One region of the Pantoea sp. C2G6 genome, then DNA from elsewhere that is predicted to be linked to it. Evidence: predicted binding sites of a transcription regulator. Region 1 holds the regulator's gene; each other region holds the start of a gene.
What was found. Region 1 encodes CRP, which controls carbon source genes, mostly activating them, when cyclic AMP is high. Its sites were predicted from a motif close to ATGTGANNNNNNTCACAT; they were not measured.
Positions count from the first base shown of each region.

Region 2: ACCW71_RS16070 (YjcB family protein) is a predicted target of CRP. The motif match lies at 1,563-1,580, and genes of this name have one in related genera.
Region 3: ACCW71_RS11755 (iron-containing alcohol dehydrogenase) is a predicted target of CRP. The motif match lies at 2,184-2,201, and genes of this name have one in related genera.

Region 1 is NZ_JBGMNJ010000005.1:19,439-22,990, reverse strand. Features, by position in the region: gene ACCW71_RS08845 (YccS/YhfK family putative transporter) at 1-1,328, opposite strand, end outside; gene crp (cAMP-activated global transcriptional regulator CRP) at 1,386-2,018, opposite strand; gene ACCW71_RS08835 (OsmC family protein) at 2,322-2,726, shown strand; gene ACCW71_RS08830 (phosphoribulokinase) at 3,096-3,552, opposite strand, start outside.
Region 2 is NZ_JBGMNJ010000013.1:55,075-58,626, forward strand. Features, by position in the region: gene ACCW71_RS16060 (oligosaccharide flippase family protein) at 1-163, shown strand, start outside; gene ACCW71_RS16065 (ATP-grasp fold amidoligase family protein) at 172-1,122, shown strand; gene ACCW71_RS16070 (YjcB family protein) at 1,176-1,457, opposite strand; gene soxS (superoxide response transcriptional regulator SoxS) at 1,712-2,137, opposite strand; gene soxR (redox-sensitive transcriptional activator SoxR) at 2,238-2,723, shown strand; gene ACCW71_RS16085 (glutathione S-transferase family protein) at 2,763-3,428, shown strand.
Region 3 is NZ_JBGMNJ010000007.1:150,166-153,717, forward strand. Features, by position in the region: gene ACCW71_RS11750 (dihydrodipicolinate synthase family protein) at 33-917, opposite strand; gene ACCW71_RS11755 (iron-containing alcohol dehydrogenase) at 910-2,073, opposite strand; gene dtnK (D-threonate kinase) at 2,261-3,520, shown strand; gene ACCW71_RS11765 (D-threonate 4-phosphate dehydrogenase) at 3,513-3,552, shown strand, end outside.

The DNA.
Region 1 (3,552 bases):
AGCATGATCAGCAGCACCAGCGACTCCGGCACCGCCAGACGCAGGGCGGCGGCCGCAATCACCAGGCCGGCGAAGGTGCCCAGCGCCCGGTGCTGGATGCGGACGCGGGTCGCGCCGTAGCCGTTCTGACTGACGAACATGATGGTCATCAGGATCCAGTAGGGTTTCGGGATGTTGAAGAACAGCGCCAGCGCGCTGCCGAGCATCAGCATCACCGCAAAGCGCGCGGCGGTGCGCAGGGCCGACGATCGCCAGGAGAGATAGCTGCGCAGTGCCGGTAACAGCGGCAGGCGGCGCTGACGGTCCGCCATCAGATCGCGCTGATAGAGCGGTTTCTGGGTGCGCAGTACCCGCGCGATGCGGTTGAAGTGATAGAGGCAGAAGTTACCGACCGGGTTGTCAGGGTGCTGGCGGGCGATCTTCTCCAGCGCGCCGAGCTGTTTATCCATCGCAAAGCGATCGGGCAACTGGTGATAGAGGATGTTATCCGCCAGCACCCGCAGTCGGGTTGAGATGGTTTTGGCGTTCCAGCGGATCACCGCTTCGGCATGGCTCTGCTCCACCAGCTTCTGCACTTCTTCCGGCTGATGCAGGCTGACCGAGATATGTTCCTGAAGGTCGAGTGCCACCTGAAAGGCGCGCGTCAGCCGTTTATGGCTGTGATCGCGATTGGCCGACAGCATATGCATCTGCTGATAGCAGGTGGTGATCAGATCGACCACTTTCTGCTGACGAGCCAGCAGCGGCGGCAGCGCTTTTTCCGGGTCGGTCAGCTGGGTGAGCAGGGTATATTTGGCGTCGCAGTAGTTAGCCAGCTCGCGATAGATCAGGCTTAGGCTCTCGCGCATCGGCTGTTCTTTCCACAGCCAGAACCAGAACCAGTTAAACAGCCCATACCAGAGCGTGCCGCCGATGTAGAGCAGCGGGGTGACATAGATGGGCATCCGGCCGACCAGGCTCAGGGTAAAGATAGCGGCGATTAGCGTGCCGGGCAGCAGGCGGCCATGCAGCGGGCTGATCTCACCGGTTACGCCGAGCAGCAGCGGCATGGCGAACAGGATCAACGGCAGCGGTATCGCATGCAGGGTAAGCCACTGAATCAGAAAGCTGCCGAGTGCGAACAGGCTGCCGCCAATAATCAGGCGTTTAAAGAAGCGCTTATGCGGGGTATCCAGACCGGCGATGTTGCAGCAGGCCGGCACTAAGGAGAACAGCAGACCTTTTTGCAGGTCGCCCGCCAGCCAGCCCAGCGCCACCGGCAGGCAGAGTACCAGCGTTTGCCGCAAGGCATAGTTGACTTCAGGATGGTAAATAATTCGACGCCACATTGGCTCAACACAAACAATAACGGCGTGATGTTGCCAGCACGCCGTGGATGACAGGAGTTAGCGGGTACCGTATACCACGATAGTTTTGCCGTGTGCGGAGATCAGGTTCTGATCTTCCAGCATCTTCAGAATGCGGCCCACGGTTTCACGTGAGCAACCCACAATCTGACCAATCTCCTGACGGGTGATTTTAATCTGCATCCCATCGGGGTGAGTCATCGCGTCGGGCTGCTTCGCCAGGTTGAGCAGGGTCTGCGCAATGCGTCCGGTGACGTCGAGGAAAGCGAGGTTACCTACTTTTTCCGACGTGACTTGCAGGCGACGTGCCATCTGCGAGGAGAGTCGCATCAGGATGTCGGGGTTGACCTGGATCAGCTGACGGAATTTCTTATAGGAGATTTCCGCCACTTCGCACGCGGTTTTAGCCCGTACCCAGGCGCTACGCTCCTGACCTTCTTCAAACAGGCCAAGCTCACCAATGAAGTCGCCCTGGTTCAGATAGGAAAGGATCATCTCTTTGCCTTCTTCATCTTTAATCAGAACCGCGACGGAACCTTTCACGATGTAGTAAAGCGTTTCTGCTTTTTCACCTTGATGAATCAGCGTACTTTTGGATGGATACTTATGAATATGGCAATGGGACAGGAACCATTCGAGTGTAGGGTCTGTTTGCGGTTTGCCGAGAACCATTCGCTATTATCCTCTGTTGTAATCGTGCCCAAAATACAGGGGGCAGTTTTCCCTGTCAGGCGATGAAAGCTTCAAGCGTTTCCTTTTCAGGAAATTATTCGGGCCGCATTCGGCGCAGTGCGCATCATTCTTCCCGGCTTCGCCATTGGGTGACGAAAAATATTTTCAGCACTGTTTGTAGCATAGCTTTTGCCGACTGTCTTGTGTTGTCTCGCTTCAGCTTGGGGTGGATTTCTCTGGATTGCTGTTTACCAGGCGAAAGCGTACTCTGACGACAAAACAGCGTATTCTGGAGCAAAAATCATGCAGGCAAGAGTGAAATGGGTAGAAGGGCTGACATTCCTCGGGGAATCTTCATCCGGCCATCAGATACTCATGGATGGAAATTCAGGTGATAAAGCGCCCAGCCCAATGGAGATGGTTCTGATGGCGGCGGGTGGTTGCAGTGCGATTGACGTGGTTTCAATTCTGCAAAAAGGCCGTCAGGATGTGGCTGATTGTGAAGTAAAACTGACCTCAGAACGTCGTGAAGAGGCGCCGCGAATCTTTACGCACATCAACCTGCATTTTATCGTCAGCGGCAAAGCGCTCCAGGATAAAGCGGTCTCACGCGCGGTGGATCTTTCTGCTGAAAAATATTGCTCGGTGGCCATCATGCTGGGCAAAGGCGTTACCATCACCCACAGCTATGAAGTGATTGAGTTGTAGTAACTGCAAGAGTCATTGCTGACCTGCTAACTTCACTTCCAGTATCTGATGCAGGTTGCTTCAAGACCGTGTCTGGGCAGGTAATCCGCTTTTAGACTGTGCCTGCGCAGAGAACCGGGTCAGATCGGAAAGTCGCAAAACCGCCATCCATGGCGTGCTCGGCCCGCGCGATTACGCACCTCATCCCTGAGGTGCGCCCGTTGCCGGGCCAACGCTTTGCGTTGTTCAAAAACGCTCCCGGCGTTTTTGTCCCAGGCGCGGGACGCTTTCCTCTTCTGACCCGGCTCCCTGCGCGTTGAGCGACGGCGTTGCGTTCAGGCCTACTCTGCTTTGGCTTTGTCATCAGTCCAATGGGCTATGACGGACCTCTTACTCAATGCGTTTCCCTTCCATCAGCCGCTTCACCAGCGGTCCCATGATCAGCTCCATCGCCAGACCCATTTTGCCGCCCGGCACCACCAGCGTATTGATGTGCGAGATAAACGAACCCTGCAACATCGCCAGCAGATAGGGGAAGTCAATATCTTCCAGCGCCTGGAAGTGGATCACCACAAAACTCTCATCCAGCGAGGGGATCGCCCGCGCTGCAAACGGGTTAGAGGTGTCCACGGTCGGGACACGCTGAAAGTTGATGTGGGTGCGGGAAAACTGGGGGGTGATGAAGTTGATGTAATCTTCCATCGAGCGCACCACCGAATCCATGACGGCTTCACGTGAATGACCGCGCTCACCGGTGTCGCGCACCAGTTTCTGAATCCATTCCAGGTTAACAATTGGCACCACGCCAACCAGCAGATCGACATGTTCCGCCACATTGTGCTGCGTC
Region 2 (3,552 bases), on a different contig from region 1:
GCCGCTCTCGTGGTGGCTGATCCAGAGCCACGGCATCATGGGGGCCGCGTGGAGCGTTTTCCTTTCAGAACTTTTGTCCCTGACCGTAATGAATTACTTCTTTAAAAACGGCGTCATTCAAAAGATTCAGGTTTCCTCACTCAACTACAAAACCTACAAATGAGGTCAGATATGCTCAAGTTGAAAGAAGAACTCAGAAGAAGTGTGCAGTACTTTATTAAGAAGATGCCCTGGGCTTATCAGGACCGCATCTACTACTTCCATAAGTTCAGAAAGCTGCCCAATCTGCGTCAGCCGAAAGTGTTCAACGAAAAGGTGCTGTACCGTAAGTTTATCTTTGGCGATTACCAGAACTACGGTCGCCTCTCTGATAAATACTCGGTGCGCGAATTCATTGCTGAGAAAATCGGTAATGAATACCTGATCCCGCTGGTACACGAAACCACGGACCCGACCACGCTGAACAGCTTACCCTGCTGGAAAGGAACGGTGATCAAGCCGAACCACGCCTCCAACATGGTGGAGATTCTGCTGGAGGAGCCAGACGCCCTGCGTAAGCAGCAGATTATTCACGACTGCTACCGCTGGCTGAAGACCGACTTCGCCAACGAAGCGCGTGAGATTCACTATCGCTACATCAAGCCACGCATTCTGGTGGAGAAGTACATCGGGGATGGCAAAAGCGCGCCGATCGATTACAAGTTTCATATGTTCAACAAGCGTGATGGCCGGTTTGAATATGTGTTGCAGGTGATCTACAACCGCTGTCAGCCGCTGCTGTCGATGAATTTCTACGTGAATAACCTCAATGAGGCTTATCACAAAATTCGTGACACCGGGCTGGATGTCTCACCGATACTGCCGTCACTGGAGCAGGCGCTCGAACTGAGTAAAAAGCTGGCCAGTGATTTCGACTATGTGCGTGTGGACTGGTATATCCATGACGAACAGATTTACTTCGGCGAGCTGACCTTCACCCCAGGTGCAGGGCTGGTAACCGGCTTAGATCGCGGTTTAAATCAGATGATGGGAGATATGTGGATTCAGGACCGCCGCGGAACGCAGAGCCCGGGCGTGACAGTGCAGGATGTGAATATCCCTGCCATGTTGAAGAAAATTTAAGCACACACAGCAATATAAAAAACCCCGCTTCGCGGGGTTTTTTATGCGCAAAATCAGGGCATCGGCCAGTCAGCGGGCGCCTGGCTCATCGCGTCAATAAAGGCGTGCCTGGAGATAGCCAGGAAGTTATGCAGGTCAGCCATGCTCAGGGTAATCCCCATCAGGCCGGTGACAAACCAGCAGGTCATGCCTAAACCGATTCCACCACACATAAAGGCCATCACGTGACGGCTCTCCTGGCGAAGTTTCGTTTTCAGGGTGCTGGCGAAAAACATCATCACTGCGCTCAGCAACTCCCAACGCATAACAAACAGACTGGCGGTTAACGTAGCCATCGGCCGGACCTCAATATCAGTAAGTATTCCTGACAAGCTGCGGACATCACCGGCGGCGCAAAAGTGTGTCAGGGAGTCCTTTTCCGCCGTCAACCCAGGTTCAAAGTGTGACTTGGGTCACATTATATCAGCGGTTTCTTAAATATTGAACAAAATTTGACTCTGGTATGGCAGATCGGGGCGGGGGAAGAGCTGAGCAGAAAGAAAAGCGGAGCATTCAGCCCGCTGCGCCCGCGAAGGGGCGCAGCTGACGTTTAACGGACCGGACAGCACTCGCCAGTGGTGCGCTGGGTGAAGCTGGCCATGCCGTCGCTGCGGCCATAGTTCAGCAGGCGAGGGCGCTGAATCGCCTGACGGCGCATGGCGTGACGGTAGGCGGTAGGCGTCTGGGAAAACTGACGACGGAACACGCGGGAGAAGGTCTGCTGCGAGTCATAGCCATACTGCATCGCAATATCAAACACCGGACGCTGCGTCTGGCAGAGCGCCTCCGCGGCCAGCGTCAGACGGCGCTCACGAATATATCCACCCAGCGTCTGTTTCGTCACGGTACGGAACATACGTTGCAGATGCCATTTCGAGTAGCCCGATTTGGCGGCCACCTCATCTATCGACAGGCTTTTATCGAGGTTCTCGTCAATCCAGTGCGTCAGGGAATGAATGATCTCTTCTTGCATCATGGCCTCATCCTTCTGGTGCTTAATCAGTGATAAAGGGAGTTTAGTCGTTTTGATGGAGAGCGAGTATAATTCCTCAAGTTAACTTGAGGTAAAGAGCCTGATGAAAAAAGAACGCAACTATCCCAAACCGGTGTTAACGCCGGGTGAAGTGGCGCGCCGCAGCGGTGTGGCGGTCTCGGCGCTGCACTTCTATGAAACCAAAGGGCTGATTTTCAGCAGCCGCAACAGCGGCAATCAGCGGCGTTACAGCCGTGACGTGCTGCGGCGCGTCGCCATTATCAAGATTGCCCAGCGTATTGGCATCCCGCTGGCAACGGTCAGCGAGAGCCTGGACCATATCCCGCCCAATAAGCGGATGTCGACGCTGGAGTGGGACGCGCTGACGCAGCACTGGCGCGAGGAGCTGGACAAGCGCATTGAAACCCTGACCCGCCTGCGCAATGACCTGGATGGCTGTATTGGCTGCGGCTGTTTGTCGATGCGCGACTGCCCGCTGCGCAATCCCGGCGACCGGCTGGGTCAGCAGGGTTCCGGCGCGGTGCTGCTCGACCCGGAACAGGACGATAAACATCCTGACGCGGAGTGACGTCTATACTGGAGGGAGGTTAAAACACAGGGAATCATGATGATCACCGTTCACCATCTTGAACAATCGCGCTCGCAGCGGGTGCTGTGGCTGCTGGAAGAGCTGGAAGTGCCGTACCAGATTAAGCGCTATCAGCGCGAACCGACCATGCTGGCACCGGAGGCGCTTAAAAAGGTCCATCCGCTGGGCAAATCCCCGGTGATCACCGACGGAAACCGGGTGGTGGCGGAGTCGGGTGCCATCCTCGAATACCTGGCAGAGAAATATGACCATGAATCGCGGCTGACCGTCACCGATGAAGAGGCGCGTTTGCAGTGTCGTTACTGGCTGCACTACGCCGAAGGGTCGCTGATGCCGCTGCTGGTGATGAAGCTGATCTTTGGTCAGATGGGCAAAGCGCCGGTGCCGTGGCTGCTGCGTCCGGTGGGGGCGGCATTTGGTAAAGGGGTGCAGAAAGCCTTTATCGATAAACAGCTGAAGCCCCATATGCAGATGATCGAACAGCATCTGGCGGCGAATCCGTGGTTTGCCGGTCAGCGCCTCACCATCGCCGATGTTCAGATGAGCTTCCCCCTGCTGGCGCTGGCGCGACGAGCCGGTTTAGCCCAGATGCCCGCCACGGAGCAGTGGCTGCAAACCGTGCAGCAGCGCGCCGCCTGGCAGCGGGCCATCGCCCAGGGCGGTGAAATTTCTCTGCCGGGTTAACGCTCTCTTCGTCCGGCGCACCCGGTTTTATCCCGGCTGCGCCGCTGTCCACTGCCGCAAAAATATCTGTGATTTCAGGACGCCAGCCCGGTTCCGCCGCCTCTGCCGTGGCCCGCGCCTGATC
Region 3 (3,552 bases), on a different contig from region 1:
ATCTGACCAATAGGGGACAAAGGCAATGGACGTTAAGATAAACAGCGGTTCAGGATTTGGCGGATCTGCTGCTGCTCGTCGGCGCTGAACCGCACCGCGTAGCGGCTTTCGCCGACCGCAAAGCCCTGGAGCCTGACCGCTGTTTTCACGGCGGCAGGCGAGAAGCCGATGCTGTAGAGCGCGCTGCGCAGCCCGGTCACGCTCTCCTGCGCCTCGCGTGAACCGGCAATATCTCCGGCGTTAAAGCGGGCCCAGATCGCGTTGATCGCCTCGGGCGCCACGTTGGCCAGCCCGGAAATGGCGGCGGAGCAGCCATCGACAAATCCCTGATGGATCAGCGAGTCGGGACCGTTCAGCACATCAAAGCCGTCGCAGTCGGCGGTGGCTTGCAGGAATCCACTCAGGCTTTCATAGCTGCCCGCTGAATCTTTGATGCCAATGATGTTCGGGTGCGCCGCCAGCGTGCGCACGGTTTCCGGCTGGAGCGTATTGCCGGTGCGCGCCGGGATGTTATAGAGGAACAGCGGCACGCTAAGGGCATCGGCCACGCGCTGATAGTGGTCGATCAGCTCCTGCTGCTTCAGTGGCACAAACCAGGGCGTAATGGCGGAGACGGCATCGACGCCGAGGCGGGCGATCTGCTGGCCGAGCCGCAGGGTTTCGCGGGTCGAGATCTCGCCAATGTGCGCCACTACCGGCGCTCTGCCGTTGACCTCCTCGACGCAGGTGGCTGTTACCGCGATCTTCTCCTGCTCGTTCAGCACGAAAAACTCTCCGTTGGTGCCACCGCAAAAAATGCCGTTACCGGCGTCGATCTGCCGTCTCACCTGCTCACGCTGCGCCACCGGATTAAAGGCACCTTCCTGATCAAAGGTGGTGACGATGGCGGTCAGTACGCCGCTTATCTTGTTATGCATAACTTTTCTCCGCCTGGCAGGAGGGAAACAGCGTCAGATAGATCGCGCGAACATCGTCGGCGGTGACGGCCATCGGCACGTTTTTCATCAGCCGCTGAACGTCGAGCGCCGCTTCCACTAACCAGGGCAGGTGATCCGGGCTGATGCCCAGTGCTTCCAGACTGGCTGGCAGTTGCAGACGCGCCACCAGCGCGGTGAAGTAATCGACCAGCGCGTGGGATTTCTGCTCGTCGCTTAAGCGGGCGTCGGCTTTCGGCAGCAGATCGTACGCCTGGGCGAATTTGCTCACCGCCGCCGGACGGACGAAGCGCATACAGGGGGCGAGCAGGATGGCGTTGGCGACGCCGTGCGGCAGATGATATCTGCCGCCGAGCGGGTAGGACATGGCGTGCACCAGATGCGTACCGGCATGGGCAATCGACGCGCCGCCGTAATAGGAGGCCCACAGCATCTCCAGCCGCGCCAGCAGGTTATCCGGTTCACGCAGCGTTGTTTCGAGGTGAGCGAACAGCTTCTTCATGCCGGTCAGCGCATAGTTGTCGCTGACCGGATTGGCGACGCTGGCGGTGAAGCATTCAATCAGGTGGCAGAGCGCGTCAATACCGGTTGAAGAGGCGATATGAGCCGGCATGCTGGTGGTCAGTTCCGGCACCAGCGCCACCACGTCGGGCAGCATCACCGGTGAGATGATGCCGACTTTGGTCTCTTTCTCCGGGATCGCCAGAATCGCGTTAGGCGTTGCTTCGGATCCGGTGCCGGCGGTGGTGGGGATCAGTATTGAGCGGGTGCGGTGCCGCGGCTTCTCGCCCGCCAGCAGCGCTTCCAGCGACGGCGCGGTGTCAGCGCACAGCACCGAGAGCAGTTTGGCTACATCCAGCACGCTGCCGCCGCCGATGCCAATCACCATATCGACCTGACGCTGTGGCAGCGCCGTGACAATCGCCGCCACATCATGCTGCCGTGGCTCGGGCGGCACGCTGTTTACCACGCTGAGCTGCGGGATCAGCGTGTGAAGCTGCTTTATCAGCGCCTGCACCGCCGGAATGGCTTCAATGTTCTTATCCGTTACCACTAACGCTGTCGATATTCCATTCAGCAGATAGCGCATGTCGTTTAGCGCCTGATAGCCGCTGATCACCGTGCTATTGATATTCATCTGTTGCCCTTATTGCTGTCATTGCTGAGCGAATGATTAATTTTGCTCAATTGAAGGCAGGGTTAATCACTCTCTGTGGCTAATTTTATAGGACATATCGATTTCGATTAATTTGATCTTGCTCACATATAATCAATCATGATTGAATATAATCAATTGCAGAGGCAACAGCCAGACAGGAGAGAGGATGGGCTCATCATTGTGGAAAACCCCGGTGCTGGTCATTGCCGATGATTTTACCGGCGCCAATGATGCCGGTAGCGGACTGGCACAGGCGGGTGCCGGAGTGCATGTACTGTTTGGCGCACAGCGGCAATGGCAGGGTGAGGCGGCGGATGTGCTGGTTATCAGCACCGACAGCCGCGCCATCAGCGCGGAACAGGCCGCCGGGCGCGTCACCGGCGTAGTGCAACACTATGCGGAGCAGATGCATCAGGGCTGGCTGTTTAAAAAGATCGACTCCACTCTGCGCGGCAACGTCGGTGCAGAAACTGAGGCGGCACTGCGTGCCAGTGGCAAAACGCTGGCGCTGGTTGCTCCGGCGGTTCCACGACTGAGCCGCACCACCCGCGACGGTAAGGTGTGGATCGATCAGCGCTTACTCACTGACACCGAATTCGCCAGCGATCCCAAAACCCCGATCCGCAGCGCCAGCGTGTTGCAGCAGATGCAGCTCGACGGCAGCGAAATCGATCTCACGACGCTGCGCAGCGATGCGCTTGACGCAGTGTTAGCGGCGGCACGCGGTGTGGTAGTGGTGGACGCGGAGAATGATGCTGACCTGGCTCGGCTGGTGGCAGCGGCGGCGCGGCTGCCTGAGAAACCGCTGCTGGTAGGGGCGGCCGGATTAAGTGATGCGCTGGGAGCCTTTCTCTCGGTCCGGCCGCGCCGGCCGGTGCTGGCGGTGGTGGGATCGATGAGCGGCAGCGCACAGCAGCAGATCGACACGCTGATGCACCAGCGGGCAGTCACCCTCGTGGATATTGACATTACGCAGCTGTTTCAGCAGCCCGCCTGGCCTGATCGGGAGCAGTGGATCGAGCAGTGCGCCGCCGCGCTGCGCGCCGGTCGCCATACGCTGATCCGCACCTGCCAGCACGCTGCCCAGCGGCATGAGATCGATCGTCTCTGCCAGCAGTCCGGCCTGACACGCCAGCAACTGGGCGAGGGGATCTGCCGGTTGCTGGGCGAGATAACGCAGAGTCTCTGCCGTGCGCGGCTGCCCCATGCGCTCTATCTCTCCGGTGGCGATGTGGCGATTGCCGTCGCGCAGGCGTTGGGCGCCAGCGGCTTCAGCATTCAGGGCCTGGTGGCGGGCTGTGTGCCGCACGGGGTTCTGCTTAACAGTGAATTTACCCTGCCGGTGATGACCAAAGCGGGTGGCTTTGGCGACAAAAACACCCTGGTAGCAGCCATTGATTTTATTGAGGAGAAGTCGAGTGAGTAAAATTATTGCGATCACCATGGGCGATCCGGCGG